DNA from 2 places in the Yersinia entomophaga genome. Region 2 is predicted to be linked to the other one. Evidence: predicted binding sites of a transcription regulator. Region 2 holds the regulator's gene; the other holds the start of a gene.

Region 1 (8,162 bases), 1.8 Mb from region 2:
AACCATAAAGTGACGTAGGTTTCCACATAAAAACGCGTATCGTCGTCGGTTGGGTCATCCTCGCCGTAATCGGCTGACTGATTAATCGCCGTGATCTCGGTGGGATTACTCGGAGCGGGAATACCTAGCCGGAAACTGGGCACAGGATATGCAGAAAAAAACAGCCTATGAATCCAAACAACATCAAGCCCTCACCTTCAATAAATCCTGCAACCTAGTAGTGTACGCCGGTGACAGCATGTCTCGCTTCATCTGCCATGCGCGCTGTATGCCCTGCCCAGCAAACCAGATTTTCCCTTTGCCTGACTGGTTTATTCTGTCCAGCGTTGCCATGAGCTGTTCACTATTGGCTTTCGGCGAGTTTTCATCGAATAACCCGAGTTGTGCCACGCCCTGACCGTAGAAATCGCCCAGCATCACGCCCCCCTTTTGGTAGCGATGACCATCCTGCCAAATACTGTCCAGACAACGCGTGGCGGCGGTTATAATATCTCGGCTATCCTGCGTGGGCGTATAGAGTTGGGTGCTGGCCACGTTGCCATAGTAGGCTTCATTCACCGCAAAGGGGCTGGTTTTGATGAAAGCGGAGATACCTCGGCAATACTGATGTTCTCCCCGTAGCTTTTCAGCTGCGCGCACGGCGTAGCCACATATTGCCTCACGCATATCCTGATAGTCAGTTATTCGCTCGCCAAATGAACGGGAACAGACAATTTGCTGTTTGGTCGGTGCAAATTCTTCCAGCGCCAAGCAGGATTCGCCGCGCAGCTCGCGCACCGTTCGCTCAAGTACCACGCTGAAATGTTTGCGGGCTATCTGTGGGCTGGTATCGGCCAGTTGCAGCGCCGTTTTGATACCTAACAGATTGAGTTTCTTACCGATCCGCCGCCCTATTCCCCAGACATCTTCCACCGGTGTTATCGCCAGCAATTTGCGTTGCCTGAGCGGATCGGATAAATCCACCACGCCGCCGGTTTTGCTCCATTGTTTGGCCGCATGGTTCGCCAGTTTGGCCAGCGTTTTGGTCTGGGCAATGCCGACCCCCACGGTCAGTCCGGTCCATAACAATACCCGTGCCCGCACGTTACGACCAAACTGCTCCAGACTCATGCAGTTGCTTACGCCGCTGACATCCAGAAAGGCCTCATCAATACTGTAAATCTCAACCGATGGAGCCATATCTTCCAGCACAGTCATCACCCGGTTGGACATATCCGCGTAAAGCTCGTAATTACTGCTGAATACCGCCACATTGTGCCGCTCGAAAAGCTGTCGATGCTTAAAATATGGCCCACCCATTTTGATATCGAGAGCCTTCGCTTCCTGATTTCTGGCGATAATGCAGCCATCATTATTGCTGAGCACCACCACAGGCCGCCCGCGCAAATCTGGCCGGAATACGGCTTCGCAGGACGCATAGAACGAATTTACATCAGCCAGGGCAAACACCGGATGCCTCATTGATAACGAAACGGACAACGCCAAAAGTTTCCAAATCATCCCCGCCATCGTGCAGAACTATCGGCGGATAATCAGGATTCATCGCTTCTAACTGTACGACAGGCCTCAGGCACAGCCGCTTGACCGTGAATTCACCGGCAACAGAGGCAATGATAATATCGCCGTGGCTCGGGGAAATGCTGCGATCCACCACCAGCAGCGAACCGTCAAAAATCCCCGCCCCAATCATTGAATTACCGGTCACCCGGACAAAATAAGTCGCTGCCGGATGAGCAATACAAAGCTCATTCAGATCGATTGGCCTATCAACGTAATCCGCCGCCGGACTGGGAAAGCCAGCCGGGATCGTTGCATTAAACAACGGGATAGGAACAATTTCGCGCAGCGGCGAGAGGGAGTGAAAACGCATGATGAAAGCCCAGCAAACTGTATATGCATACAGCATAATTTATGAGTTATCGCTTGTGAAGGGCTGAGTCATGGCTTTTGGACGGTTTCTAGGAAAGGCATTGGTTCTTATCAGAAAATATTTTGGCAATGAATCAGGGCATTTATTTTTACTGATTAGTATTTAGTCTGCCCCCTTTTCTACTCTGGGTTAATTAGATTTGACCACCTGCTAAGTGCCAGAAGCGGTCATGACAAAATCCACAGTATGTTAATTAATAGTGAGGCCGGTCACCGTTGAGCATTGAATGTGAGCCACGCTGCGGGAAAGCCATAAAGTGCCCTTCGTCGCGGCCGCTCCGCTTTCTGTTATTCCCTGAAACGGGGCGCGAACAATTCAAAATTTCCTCAATGAAGATCTGATCGACCAAATGATTATTACGCGCTTTCCCATCTTACTTGGAGGAGGCAGGCCACATGCGCGATGCCTTGATCAAGTAATTTTATCCCTCTAGGGTAAGACATTAAATTTTTATAAATGTCTTTTAGCAGTCAGAAATACATTTATACCCTTGGACTAAAAGTCCGCTTCACGCCCTGAGACATCCAACAAGCTTTTTATGGCCTAAGTAAAGGCGAGCGTCGCGCTTCAAGTGCCAGCAAAAACTTCGCTTCGTCGTAGCGGGTTCTGGTCTTCCACCCGATTACCTGAATATCTTCTGTACATCCCTATAAATCATAGTAAATATTGAATCAGTAAAAAATGGTCACGGATATATTAACCAGTAAGGAAAAGAGCCATGCAAGTACCCACGCTGGAAACAGAGCGTTTACTGTTAAAGCCAATAGTTGCTGAGGATGCATCACAAATTCAAGAACGCTTTCCACGCTGGGAAATTGTCCGTTATATGGTGGCATCGGTTCCCTGGCCCTATCCTGACGATGGTGCAGCGCACTATGTTAATAACGTCGCGCTGCCAGCTATGGCAAAAGGAGTCGCCTGGGTTTGGACCATACGGCACCGGGATAATCCTGACAATTTAATAGGTGTTATCTGCCTAGATGATGAAGAAGATAATAATCGTGGCTTTTGGCTGGTTCCTGAATATCAGGGGCGCGGATTAATGCGCGAAGCCAGTCTTGCGGCGACAGATTACTGGTTTAACACTTTGAACAGGGCAGTATTGCGTGCTCCAAAAGCAACTAAAAATCTCCGTTCTCAGAGCATTTCAGTCAGCAGCGGTATGCGCCTAATCAAAACGGAAAAGAAACAGTTCGTCAGCGGCCTTCTGGACTCAGAGTTGTGGGAAATGACTCGTGATGAGTGGAATGCCCATCACTCAAGCTAATAGGCCAGGATGTCCGCTTGAGTGAAAGCGGAAGTGGGTGACATCGTGTTATGTTGAAATTGAGCTCGGTTCATGAGGTGCGCGGATCACGCAATGAGAGAACTGAAGGGTAAATTAAATGGCTGGAGTAAAATTATGACATATGATTTGATTGCACTTTCTGCAATTGGCTTGGCTATCCTTCTGGGTGCAATGAGCCCGGGAGCCAGTTTTCTGCTCGTTGCGCGAACAGCCATGTCCAGTTCGAGACGTGCGGCATTAGCGGTGGCCGTGGGGATGGGCTTTGGTGCGCTTGTCTTTGCGGTCATTGCGTTAGCGGGCCTTCATACCCTGCTGACTCTGGTTCCGTCACTTTATACGAGCCTGAAGATTGCCGGTGGTTGTTATCTTTTGTGGCTGGCGCTGAAAATGTTTCGTCGTCCTTCCGGCAGAATTACCCATTCAGTAGGCACAGAGGATATCAGCATATCAAAAGCTTTTACTACTGGCGTATTTACCCAAATCAGCAACCCCCATACCGCTCTGGTATTTGCCAGTATTTTTTCCGCAGCGCTTACCACTAATATTCAGCCTGCCATGTATATTATCCTGCCTTTAATGGCGTTCATTATTGATGTGCTCTGGTATGCACTTGTTTCATGCTTATTATCAACCGACCGACCACGTCAGGCTTACATTAGATACCGCAAGTTTATAGATAAATTAAGCGGAGGATTCATGGCATTTCTGGGGGTACGGTTACTGTTAAAGTGATTAAGTCGATGACAATCTATGTTGCGGATGCGAAGAGTTAAGACCTGCTCTTCGCTCTTAGCCAACTATCAAGTTTGAAAATATCTTACGACATGGCACTGCCCAGCTTGCGTATCGACTAATCCACTTTATGGTGGCGTCACAAAACGTCATTCCCCCTGTTCGGCTGCTGGAATATATTTGTAAATCGTCTTTGGTGATACTTCCAGCACTAACGGGACCTGATTTAATGTAGCGCTTTGGGCAAAGTACGGTGGTAGACGAATACCCACCACCTTTACCTACTTTACTTTAAGTTAAAGCTATTTGGGTGATTATCAAGACTCCCCGTCAGTGCCGCGAATAAGATGGTTTTTCCATCAATAGACAACTCATCTGGAATACTCAGCCACTGCAGCTTTTGGTTTGTTTCCATCTCGTCAGTGGTAGAAAATACACCTGCTAATCTTTTTGATTCAGGAGAATAGAGCACAGCGATACGTTGTGAAGCACAATCATGGGGCTTACATGAAGTCATTACCACATATTTATTCCCACCGATCTCAACGTTGTAGCCAGGGGAATACGTGCCGCCTTCTGTGACCCACTTAGGCAACTTTTGTTTCCCAATCATCTTTTTAAACTCTGTCTTTATATCTGGATTCATCATCAGTTTGCTATAAGTTAATTCATCTTGTGCATACGCGGATGTGGCAAAACCTGAGAATGTTAGAAATAAGGCAATAAATGATTTCTTCATAAACTAATTCCCTTTACTTATTATTGAGTTACAGTGAGATTCTCCATCCCGATATCGTACGGTTACGGGAGGTAAAACCTGGCAAATGAAATAGCAGACAGATGTTCTCATTGTCAATGGTTCACCCCTAAAATCTGGTGCCTGGAATTGTGCTCTGTCGCATCAGTGACATGAAATTGGCAAAAGTTTCGTTATCGGTTATTGAGTGTTCCGCGGGTGATAATCCCTCACTTTGCAGGTTCTGTATTGCCCTTTTCGTATCCTATGTATCAGTTCAATCCCGGCCAGGATTATCTTTGCCCGTCGAAATAAGCTGCATCCCAACATGTAATGGTCAACGGCAATACCGCGCTCTGCCATCATCTCTGTTGGGTTGCGTAAACTCAGTGAGTAAGCCAGATATCCGCGGCCACACTGAACAATAATATCGATGGGATAATGCAGGCGACGGAAGACGTTTCGGATCAGAGATATGGGCAGGTAATATCACAAAAAACAGCATATTATATGACAGCACCTTAATACGAAAGAGTCCGAGCAATTGATATGGAACCATTATATAAAAAATGATTGTCTTATAAAATGCCCTCAAGCTCCAAATAAGTAATTAACTACTATTAATTTCCCGCAAATACCTTTATTAATTAATTGAACCGAGTATGTTATTGGTTCAGTTGTAACGTTCTACTTTTAATTTTTAATTACCTAATCATATTGCGGTAGTCAGAGGTTTCATACCTTTGCCTTTTCCGCTTACTTATTCAGAACAAGGACTATTATTATGTCAGATATTCAGCTTATTAAAAATGCTCGTGGTGAAAACAAGTGCCCAGCGGGTAAAATAGCACTCTACACTAATATTAATTACAATGAGCAGGAGTTGGGTGATATCCTCATTATTTCACGTGATATTCAACTTAATCGACAGCAGCTTGAGTCGTACGGTTTCTATGTGGGCGGTCATGATGGCGTCTCCAGTGTCGTAAACAAAATGTCGCAGAATGGTACGCTGGTTTCCGGACTTTATCTGGACGGGGAAACTCTGTCGGTGGCAGCCGGTGAAAGTATCCCGTCACTGGTTAGCTATCCGCTGGGCAAGGGAACCTGGAATGATGCAACTCAGTCGGTGGTCGCACGCCCGGTAGAAACCGTTAATCTTACGATGTCCCTAGAAAATATCAGTTTTGCACTGAACAAAGCCTATGTTGCAGAATTAACTATTGCAAACAAAAGTAATATTGCCGTGAGTGGGTTAACTCTGGATGTCTCTTCTGCTAACAACAATGTTGTTTCTGTAGGAAATGTTGCCGCAATTGGCACTCTTCCCGCTAATGGCTCTGTCAAGGTTTCAATCCCTTTAACGGGTAAATCGATTGGCTCGACCTCGTTGACTTCCCAACTGCATACGCCTATTGGCGTGATTAATAGTGGTGCTAACCAAATCAATACTCGGGTTAGCGTGACTGCCATTAACGTTGAGTTGACGATGTCTGTGGCATCCAATTTGGTGCTGACCAGTGACGAAACCTATTACAATGTACTTAACATTTCTAACTCTGAATCATCTGATATTAAAGGGGTTTCTGTTGGCGTAACGGTATCCGATTCTGCGATTGTCTCAGTAGGATATTTCCCTCCGTCCGTTGATATTTCCGCCGGCAAGTCTGTCAATATCAATATTCCGTTGATGGGCGAAAACCCAGGGACGGCAACGATGACAGCAAAACTCACCATGCCAAACGGCTACACAAATAACGGTGACAGTCAGGCTAGCTCGGTGATTCAGGTGACGGAGCAGCGCGATTTGGATGTTTCACAAGAGTATAAATCTCACTGGCGTAAGCAATGGGATAAACCAGAGTTTTTGTATAGCTATCATTTCCTCCTGACTTCATCTTCGGTGCAGGTTCGCAGCTGGCAGCTCTCCTTCTTATTGCCAGAAGGCGCGATGGTTGATGTTGATTGGCTTAATGCAAACAGCAGTTGGATTGAGCTGAATACAGATAAGTCGGTCAATGGTTGGTGTTTCCTTGATAGTACAAAGGGCAATGTTATAGCGCCGGGCATCGATCTACCGATGGATATTCTCATGATTTATCCGGGCGAGGCCGAGGAGTATAAGGTCATTAATAATTTACGACTTGAACAGCTAGCTTAATTTTTAATTTTTAATTTTTAATTTTTAATAAATAACATCTGCACCTGTGGTTGAATATCAGGTGCAGATTCTATTTTAGTTATAATTTTATGCACTCGCGGAGACTCTGTCGCATTAAGGCATTGTTATATAACATGCTGTTTTTTTTGTAATATTACCTGCCCATTTCTCTGATCCGAAACGTCTTCCGTCGCCTGCATTATCCCATCGATATTATTGTTCAGTGTGGCCGCGGATATCTGGTTTACTCACTGAGTTTACGCAACCCAACAGAGATGATGGCAGAGCGCGGTATTGTCGTTGACCATTAATAAATCTGCGACAAAGCTATTTCTTGTGCAGCCTGACCGGCTACATATCATAAACAGGAGAATACCATGAGCACATCGTTGTTCAGCAGAACCCCGAAGGTCACGGTCTTTGATAACCGCGGCCTGACCGCGCGCGACATCGCGTACCATCGCCACCCTGATGCCCCTGAGGTGACAAATGAACGCATCACACCCCACCAGTACGACGCACGCGGCTTTCTGACGCAGAGCGCCGACCCGCGGCTGCACGACGCCGGTCGCGTAAATTTCAGCTACCTGACGGACCTGGCCGGAGGCGTTCTGCGTACACAGGGGGCGGATAACGGTACTAGCGTCAGTCTGAACGACGTCGCCGGACGACCGTTTATCGTGGTCAGTCATATCAGCGCCACCGATGAGGGCACTGAGGACAGAAGCCTGGCGGTGACCCGCACCTGGCAGTATGAGGATGCGGCGCTTCCGGGTCGACCACTGAACGTGACGGAGCAGATCAGCACTGAAGTCGCCCGCATCACGGAGCGCTTCGTGTATGCCGGCAATACTGGCGCAGAGAAGACTCTGAACCTGGCGGGATTATGCGTCCGTCATTACGATACGGCAGGACTGGTGCAGACAGACAGCATAGCGCTGACAGGCGTCTCGCTCTCCGTCACCCGCCGTCTGCTGAAGGACGCGGATAACCCGGACACCGTGGCTGACTGGCAAGGAGAAGGTGCCTCTGCATGGAATGATCTGCTCAGTGGCGAGGAGTATGTCACCCTGACCACTGCTGACGCCACCGGGACGGTGCTGACCACCACCGATGCGAAAGGTAATATTCAGCGCGTGAGGTACGACGTGGCGGGACTGTTGTCAGGCAGTTGGCTGACGGTGAGGGACCGTACGGAACAGGTTATCGTGAAGTCCCTGACGTACTCGGCCGCCGGGCAGAAGCAACGCGAGGATCACGGCAACGGCGTGGTGATCACGTACACGTACGAGGCAGAGACGCAGCGCCTGACCGG
Region 2 (8,162 bases):
CATCGCGATAAATAAACATGATCAAGTCGGCATCCTGCTCAATCGAGCCAGATTCACGTAAGTCGGAGTTCACCGGCCGCTTATCGGCACGCTGCTCCAGGCTTCGGTTAAGCTGAGAAAGCGCCACCACCGGTACCTGTAGTTCTTTCGCCAACGCCTTGAGGGAGCGAGAAATTTCCGCAATTTCCAAAGTACGGTTATCAGAAAGCGCAGGTACCCGCATCAATTGCAGGTAGTCGATCATAATCATGCTCAGGCCACCGTTTTCACGGTAAATTCGCCGCGCTCGCGAGCGCACTTCCGTCGGCGTCAGGCCCGAAGAGTCATCAATATACATATTGCGTTTTTCCAGCAGAATACCCATGGTGCTGGAAATACGCGCCCAATCCTCATCATCCAACTGACCGGTACGAATGCGGGTTTGATCGACGCGAGACAGGGACGCGAGCATACGCATCATAATCTGGTTTCCGGGCATCTCCAGACTGAAGATAAGCACCGGTTTGTCCTGCATCATTGCCGCGTTTTCGCAAAGGTTCATGGCGAAAGTGGTTTTACCCATCGACGGACGCGCCGCCACGATGATCAAATCTGATTTCTGTAAACCCGCGGTTTTCTTATCCAAATCCTGATAGCCGGTAGAAACGCCGGTCACGCCATCATGCGGGCGCTGATAAAGTTGCTCAATACGCGCAACGGTATCTTCCAGAATCCGGTCGATACTTTTCGGACCTTCATCTTTATTGACGCGGTTTTCCGCAATCTGGAATACCTTGGATTCGGCCAGATCCAGTAGATCTTCACTGGTACGCCCTTGAGGATCGTAACCGGCATCAGCGATCTCGTTTGCGACCGAAATCATTTCGCGTACTACTGCACGTTCACGAACAATATCGGCATAAGCGCCGATGTTCGCCGCACTTGGCGTATTTTTTGACAACTCGGCCAGATAAGCAAAACCGCCGACGGACTCCAGATCCCCTTTCTGTTCCAATGATTCGGAAAGAGTGATCAAGTCGATCGGCTTGCTCATTTCCAGCAAGCGTTGCATTTCAGTAAAGATCCGGCGATGAGGGCGACTGAAGAAATCGTTGCTGGTAACTCGTTCGGAAACGTTGTCCCAGCGTTCGTTATCCAGCATCAAACCGCCCAACACGGACTGCTCTGCCTCCAGCGAATGAGGCGGGAGTTTCAGCCCTTCCATCTGGCGGTCTCGTGGCTCTGTCGTATTGTTGGTTGGTTTTTTTCCTGCCATGAAGAGTGTTCTTTACCCGGTTGAGAATAGAAAATATAACGACCCAGTATACGCGATGATAGGCAGCGAGTAATTATATACCCGTTGAATTAGCTATCGCATATCGGTATTAGCCTCATGGTTATAAAGGTGGAACCGCCAACATCTTAGCTGTAGGGTTAAATGACTTCCATTATGAGGATTTCACATGGCCAAGCGTATTCAGTTTTCCACAACCGGCGGTCCCGATGTGTTGCAATATATTGATTTTACGCCAAAGGATCCGGAAGAACATGAGGTGCAGGTGGAAAATAAAGCCATCGGCATTAACTATATTGATACCTACATCCGCAGCGGTTTATACCCGCCAGCCCAGCTTCCAAGCAGCTTGGGAACCGAAGGGGCGGGAGTTATCAAAAAGGTCGGTTCGGCGGTGAGCACTTTAAAAGTAGGTGATCGCGTGGTGTATGCACAATCAGCCCTTGGTGCTTACAGTGAAATTCATAATGTTCCAGCCGAAAAGATCGCTCTGTTGCCAGATAACATTTCTTTTGAGCAAGCAGCGGCCTCATTTCTGAAAGGGTTGACGGTGCAATATTTGCTACGTCAAACCTACGAAATCAAACCAGGAGAAACCTTCCTGTTTCACGCTGCCGCCGGTGGCGTCGGGCTGATTGCCTGCCAATGGGCAAAAGCGCTGGGAGCCAGACTGATTGGAACCGTAGGCTCTGACGAAAAAGCCGAGTTGGCAAAAGCGGCAGGAGCCTGGGCCACAATAAACTACGCTAAAGAAAATATCTCGCAACGGGTTATCGAGCTGACTCAAGGGGAAAAAGTAAAGGTTGTTTATGATTCCGTCGGAAAAAGCACTTGGATTGATTCACTCAGCAGCCTGCAAAAGCGCGGCTTACTCGTAAGTTTCGGTAACGCTTCCGGCCCGGTTACCGGCGTGGATTTAGGTATTCTCAACCAGAAAGGCGGACTTTATGTTACTCGGCCATCGCTAAATTGGTATGTTACCAATCGGCAGGAACTTGAGCAGGCCAGCAGCGAGCTATTCTCACTGATTGCCTGCGGCGCGATTAACGTCGATGTAGCACCAGAGCAGAAGTTTCCACTGAGTCAAGCCCAACGGGCGCACCTGATGCTGGAAGGCAGGAAAACCACCGGCTCCAGCCTTCTCATTCCTGGAAACTAACGATTAACTGACGTTTATTTTCGGCAATTATCCTGATTTCAGCCAGTAAAAAAGGGTTCCCGCAAAGGAACCCTTTTTTATAACGCATTGATACAGTGTAGGGGTACAGCAGTGTATTCCGACGGAAAAGAGTGCGGCTTATGCCACTATTGTTATTCCCGGCGAAGATGAAAATATTGATACAAGAAACTATCGATTCGCATCCTAGCAGCCAGTTCAGGCAAAAAAAACGCTTTAACCGCAAATTAGCGGATAAATGTTTCAAGCTGTGATCACAACCGCAAAACCTCTGTTCAACTTTTCTTCAGTTGCATTTATTTCATGTGGTTTACACAAGAAAAACTTATCTTAACATTTTGTTCTTTCTGCCATTTAGCCGACAGAAGCCGATCGATATTCCATCAATTATATTAGTAGCGACGAATAGTCGGATTCTGCATAGCGCGCCAGATCCATACAATCGCAACGGCTAAAATCAGCCACGGTAATAACTTAATCATCATCACAAATAACCCACCGACCATCATAAAAGCAGCCGCAACCAGCAAAGCACCTAAAATGCCCAGCAGGGAAATACCGGTCACCATCAGCATGATGAAAAAACCGATAACAAAGAAAATCTCTAACATGGTTGGCTCCTCAATAATTGTTATCATCCAAAATATTGGATAATGCTGATTGGGTATTACAAGAAGCGTGCCAGCTTATAGATAAGGGCTAATTGACTGAATTAAATAGAGATGAACAATTGTAGCCCGCTAAAGAACATAACGGGCTTGGTCATTTTGACTAACTTATAGTGAATTATGTTGAGGCTGTTTCACTAATGATAAGGCTTTCTCTACCACGGAAACATCGGCGCCAGGCTTATGAGCATTCTCGCTTAAATGGCGGCGCCACTGACGCGCACCGGGAATGCCCTGGAAGATGCCCAGAATATGTCGGGTGATATGGCCTAAATAAGCCCCACGCGCTAATTCTTGCTCAATGTAGGGATAGAGAGCCTCTACCGCCGCTACACTATCCGTAATCGCCGCCTGTGGATCGAAGAGTTCGCGGTCTACCTGCGTCAAAATACTCGGATTTTGATATGCCTCGCGGCCAATCATCACGCCATCGAGATATTTGAGGTGTTCTTTCGCTTCATCCAAGGTTTTCACGCCGCCGTTGATGGCGATGGTCAACTCGGGGAAATCACGCTTTAGCTGATAAACTCGCGGATAATCCAGAGGTGGCACTTCACGATTTTCCTTCGGACTCAAACCGGATAGCCAGGCTTTACGCGCATGAATAGTAAACATATCGCAACCGCCCTGCTCTGAGACTTTCTGCACGAAATCACACAAAAACTCGTAGCTGTCCTGATCGTCAATGCCGATTCGGGTTTTAACCGTTACCGGTATGGAAACCACATCGCGCATCGCTTTAACACAATCGGCAACCAGCTCCGCTTCCCCCATCAAACAGGCACCAAAGCGACCGTTTTGCACCCGATCGGAAGGGCAACCAACATTCAGATTAATTTCGTTATAACCACGCTGTTCCGCTAGTTTCGCGCAATGGGCTAACGCCTGCGGATCGCTGCCGCCCAATTGTAGCGCTACCGGATGATCTTGCTCACTGTAAGCCAGATAATCAGCCTTGCCGTGGATAATGGCACCAGTGGTGACCATTTCCGTGTAAAGCAGCGCCTGTTTGGTCAGCAAACGGTGGAAATAGCGGCAGTGACGATCCGTCCAATCGAGCATCGGCGCGACGGAGAAACGTTGTAATGGGTAGCCTGAATGACCAGTTTGGGCGTTAGATACAGTCTGATTTTCGTGCATGTGCGGTGAGTTTCATCGGTTGTTATTACGTCAATTCCCGCTGTTTTGGTTGCATAGCAAATCATCAGTGGGCTGGAATGCGGGATTATACCATAGAACCTAAGGACGCATTCCAGCGCAATAATCTTACGACTTAACCTATTGATCTATGCGGAAATGTGACGCGGATAGAGGTAACTCACGGCGCCTATCGGCGATCACGCGGAGATATGTTAAAATTGCACAAATAATAATGTTGCGGGACGATTATCATGACTTCAATCAACCAAGAAAAGCTGCTTGCTCAGGCCGAAAGCCTGTGTAAACAACGAAATGTACGGCTGACTCCGCAACGTTTGGAAGTTTTGCGTCTGATGGCACAGCAACCGGGCGCAATCAGCGCTTATGATCTGCTGGATTTATTGCGGGTTTCCGAGCCTCAGGCTAAGCCGCCAACCGTCTATCGCGCTTTGGATTTTCTTTTAGAACAAGGATTTATACACAAAGTTGAGTCGGCAAACAGCTATGTGCTGTGCCATCATTTTGAGGAGCCGCTGCACACCTCAGCGCTGTTTATTTGCGATCGCTGCGGTTTGGTAACGGAAAAAACCACCGTTGGTATTGAAGAAGCCTTAGCTTTGCTGGCGAAACAATCAGGTTTTGCGCTGCGTCACAGCGTGGTAGAGGCTCACGGCCTTTGCGCCACGTGCGGCGAAGTCGAAGCCTGTGATAGCCATGAACATTGCGATCACGACCATAGTCTAGTGGCAAAAAGAAAGTAACCTTGGAAAAGTAACCCCTGGTGCAGAAATCATTTCTGTCGTCATACGGCGGCAGAAATAAAATAAAAAATGGTTTGTCGTCATGACTCACTGTATTAATTAACATTGTATTGATTGACATTAATTATAACCAACACTGGAAGTGTCAGCACCTCCTTGTGCTTGCAACATCTTAATATAAAACATGTAAACTTGATGATATTAAATTATATTTTAATAAATAACTCTATTTATAAAATATCGACACATTTAATAACACCGTGGAGGGAGGTAAGTTTTATATTCATATATTAATACCAACTCAGGTTACCAGCGATATTTGGTATGATCTTCCCAAGCTTTCACTTCTTTTTCCGCAGCTTCCTTCTGATAACCGTATTTTTCCTGAATTTTACCTACCAGCTGTTCGCGTTTCCCTTCTATCACCTTCAGGTCATCATCCGTCAGCTTGCCCCATTTCTCTTTAATTTTCCCTTTAAACTGCTTCCAGTTACCGTCGGCTTGATCTTTATTCATAATATCTCCGTTAACTTTTGTTAGCTCAGTTTATTTAATTCCTATTAATATATAGGCTAATATAATTACCAGTAAATTAATAAGACAATCTTAAATTGAATCGTTGTCTTATTCTTACCGTGAAATAACTATAGCAGAGCATTCTGCCGATGGCTAAATTAGTACTATGGAATAGTAATGAAATAGTAGGCAGGCTAAGAAAACCTCATATTATTCTGTATTTAAATCAGCAAGTAACTCGTTATTATCGGATAGTTCTCAATATTACTAAAACACTGTCATGTGAGTGATTAACCAATATATATGCCTTCATTTCTGATGAGATACAGGATTATTTGAGTCGTAGCACACATAATAAAACCCCAATGAAGGGGCTTTATTTAAGGGATAAAATCAATTGCTATTAACGCTAACTACCGCAGGTAGGAATACGTGGTTCGTTAAATCCAGTCGCCATTGCGGATAACGCCAACGGCTAAACCTTCGATAGTAAATGTTTGCTCGCGCAGATCGACGACGATGGGCTGAAATTCACTGTTTTCAGGCAGCAACTGAACAATATTACCTTGTTTTTTCAGACGCTTAACAGTAACTTCATCATCAATACGCGCCACCACAACCTGCCCATTGCGCACATCCTGAGTTTTATGAACCGCAAGCAAATCACCGTCCAGAATACCGATATCTCTCATAGACATACCGTTTACCCGCAGCAGAAAATCAGCATTAGGCTTAAACAGCGAAGGATCAACTTTATAGTGACCTTCAATATGCTGCTGCGCTAACAGCGGTTCGCCCGCAGCAACCCGGCCAATCAGCGGCAGGCCTTCTTCGTCTTCCATTAATAGGCGAATACCACGAGAAGCGCCGGAGACGATCTCAATCACCCCTTTACGCGCCAACGCCTTTAGATGCTCTTCTGCGGCATTAGGCGAACGGAACCCCAGACGCTGCGCGATCTCGGCACGTGTCGGTGGCATGCCCGTTTGCGAGATGTGATCGCGAACCAAGTCGTAGACCTGTTGCTGTCTGGTAGTAAGTGCTTTCATTCCGCCCCCTGTTTGTTTATACAGTTTAGCTGTGAGTATATACAGCCAAACCCCTATTGGGAACCGAAGAGTGAATAAAAACAGGGATTAATGGCTGTATTGTTCTTCACCACTATTTGCTCTTTCCCTGAACTATGCCAAATTCAAGTATTGCCACAGCACAGTAGCCCAAATAAATACCGCCAGCAGGATAGTGATGAGCACTGCGGCGGACCCCATATCCTTTGCCCGACCTGAAAGGTCATGCAGCTCGCTGCCAATCCGGTCAACAACCGCTTCAATCGCACTGTTGATAATTTCAACCACCACCACCAAGACGACAGATCCGATCAATAAAATTCGCTCTATGACTCCCACATCAAGCCAGAAGGCCAGTATGATAGCGATGACGGCCACCACGGCCTCCTGCCGGAAAGCGGCTTCATTTTTCCAAGCAGCGGTTAACCCTTTCACAGAATAACCTGCCGCTTTATAGATACGGGTTAGTCCTGTTGATTGATTAGCCATGAGTTATGTACCTTTTTATTGGATTGATAATAGTTTCGCTGCTTCCATCAGTCTGATCACCACAGATCTCAAAACGAGTTTCTGGTATCCTTGCGGCGAATTGCTAACAAGAGGCTTCACGTTGTTATGTCAGGTTGGCGTAAAATATATTATAAGTTACTGAATTTACCACTTAAATTGTTGGTAAAAAGCAAGGTAATCCCCGCAGATCCTGTGACTGAACTGGGGTTAGACCCGTCACGTCCAATTTTGTATGTTTTACCTTATAACTCTAAGGCTGATTTGCTGACATTGCGAGCGCAGTGCCTGGCACAAGATCTTCCCGATCCGTTGATTCCACTGGAAATAGACGGTGCACAGCTGCCAAGTCACGTTTTCATCGATAATGGCCCACGGGTATTTCGCTATTATGCCCCGAAGCAGGAATCGGTAAAATTATTCCACGATTATCTGGATCTGCATCGCAATAATCCTGAGCTGGATATTCAGATGCTACCGGTATCAGTAATGTTTGGCCGCTCTCCGGGCCGGGAAGGTCACGGTACACCACATCTGCGCGTACTGAACGGCGTACAAAAATTCTTTGCCGTACTGTGGCTGGGTCGCGATAGCTTTGTGCGATTCTCGACTACCGTTTCCCTGCGCCGCATGGCCAGTGAGCACGGCACTGACAAAACCATCGCCCATAAGCTGGCCAGAGTCGCGCGTATGCACTTCTCTCGTCAGCGTTTAGCTGCCGTTGGCCCAAGTCTGCCGGCACGTCAGGAGCTATTTAAAAAGCTGCTGGCGTCAAAAGCTATCGAAAAAGCGGTGGCTGATGAAGCGCGTACCAAGAAAATTTCCCACGAAAAAGCGCAGCAAAATGCCATCAATTTGATGGAAGAGATTGCGGCAAACTTCTCTTATGAAGCCGTGCGTTTATCCGATCGCGTGTTGAGTTGGACCTGGAACCGTCTGTATCAGGGCATCAATGTTCATAACGCCGAGCGCGTGCGCCAATTGGCACAAGATGGCCACGAAATCGTGTATGTCCCCTGCCATCGTAGCCACATGGACTATCTGTTGCTGTCC

What was found. The regulator LexA, encoded in region 2, represses DNA repair genes until DNA is damaged. The targets are predictions, from matches to a motif close to TNCTGTATGTACATACAGNA.
Region 1: a site for LexA is predicted at 1,886-1,905, ahead of umuD (translesion error-prone DNA polymerase V autoproteolytic subunit). Genes of this name have one in related genera too.

Annotation. Positions count from the first base shown of each region.
Region 1 covers NZ_CP010029.1:4,179,772-4,187,933, reverse strand. Annotated here, with positions in the region: gene PL78_RS18815 (Y-family DNA polymerase) at 184-1,449, opposite strand; gene umuD (translesion error-prone DNA polymerase V autoproteolytic subunit) at 1,433-1,870, opposite strand; gene PL78_RS20410 (hypothetical protein) at 2,244-2,363, shown strand; gene PL78_RS18805 (GNAT family N-acetyltransferase) at 2,649-3,197, shown strand; gene PL78_RS18800 (LysE family translocator) at 3,333-3,950, shown strand; gene ivy (Ivy family C-type lysozyme inhibitor) at 4,237-4,689, opposite strand; partial or broken gene PL78_RS20055 (IS6 family transposase) at 5,011-5,163, opposite strand; gene PL78_RS18790 (hypothetical protein) at 5,471-6,847, shown strand; partial or broken gene PL78_RS19840 (IS6 family transposase) at 7,012-7,155, shown strand; gene PL78_RS18785 (RHS repeat domain-containing protein) at 7,225-8,162, shown strand, end outside.
Region 2 covers NZ_CP010029.1:2,392,503-2,400,664, forward strand. Annotated here, with positions in the region: gene dnaB (replicative DNA helicase) at 1-1,255, opposite strand, end outside; gene PL78_RS10970 (quinone oxidoreductase) at 1,443-2,432, shown strand; gene pspG (envelope stress response protein PspG) at 2,843-3,061, opposite strand; gene dusA (tRNA dihydrouridine(20/20a) synthase DusA) at 3,227-4,258, opposite strand; gene zur (zinc uptake transcriptional repressor Zur) at 4,510-5,019, shown strand; gene PL78_RS10990 (CsbD family protein) at 5,326-5,535, opposite strand; gene lexA (transcriptional repressor LexA) at 5,976-6,584, opposite strand; gene PL78_RS11000 (diacylglycerol kinase) at 6,717-7,091, opposite strand; gene plsB (glycerol-3-phosphate 1-O-acyltransferase PlsB) at 7,218-8,162, shown strand, end outside.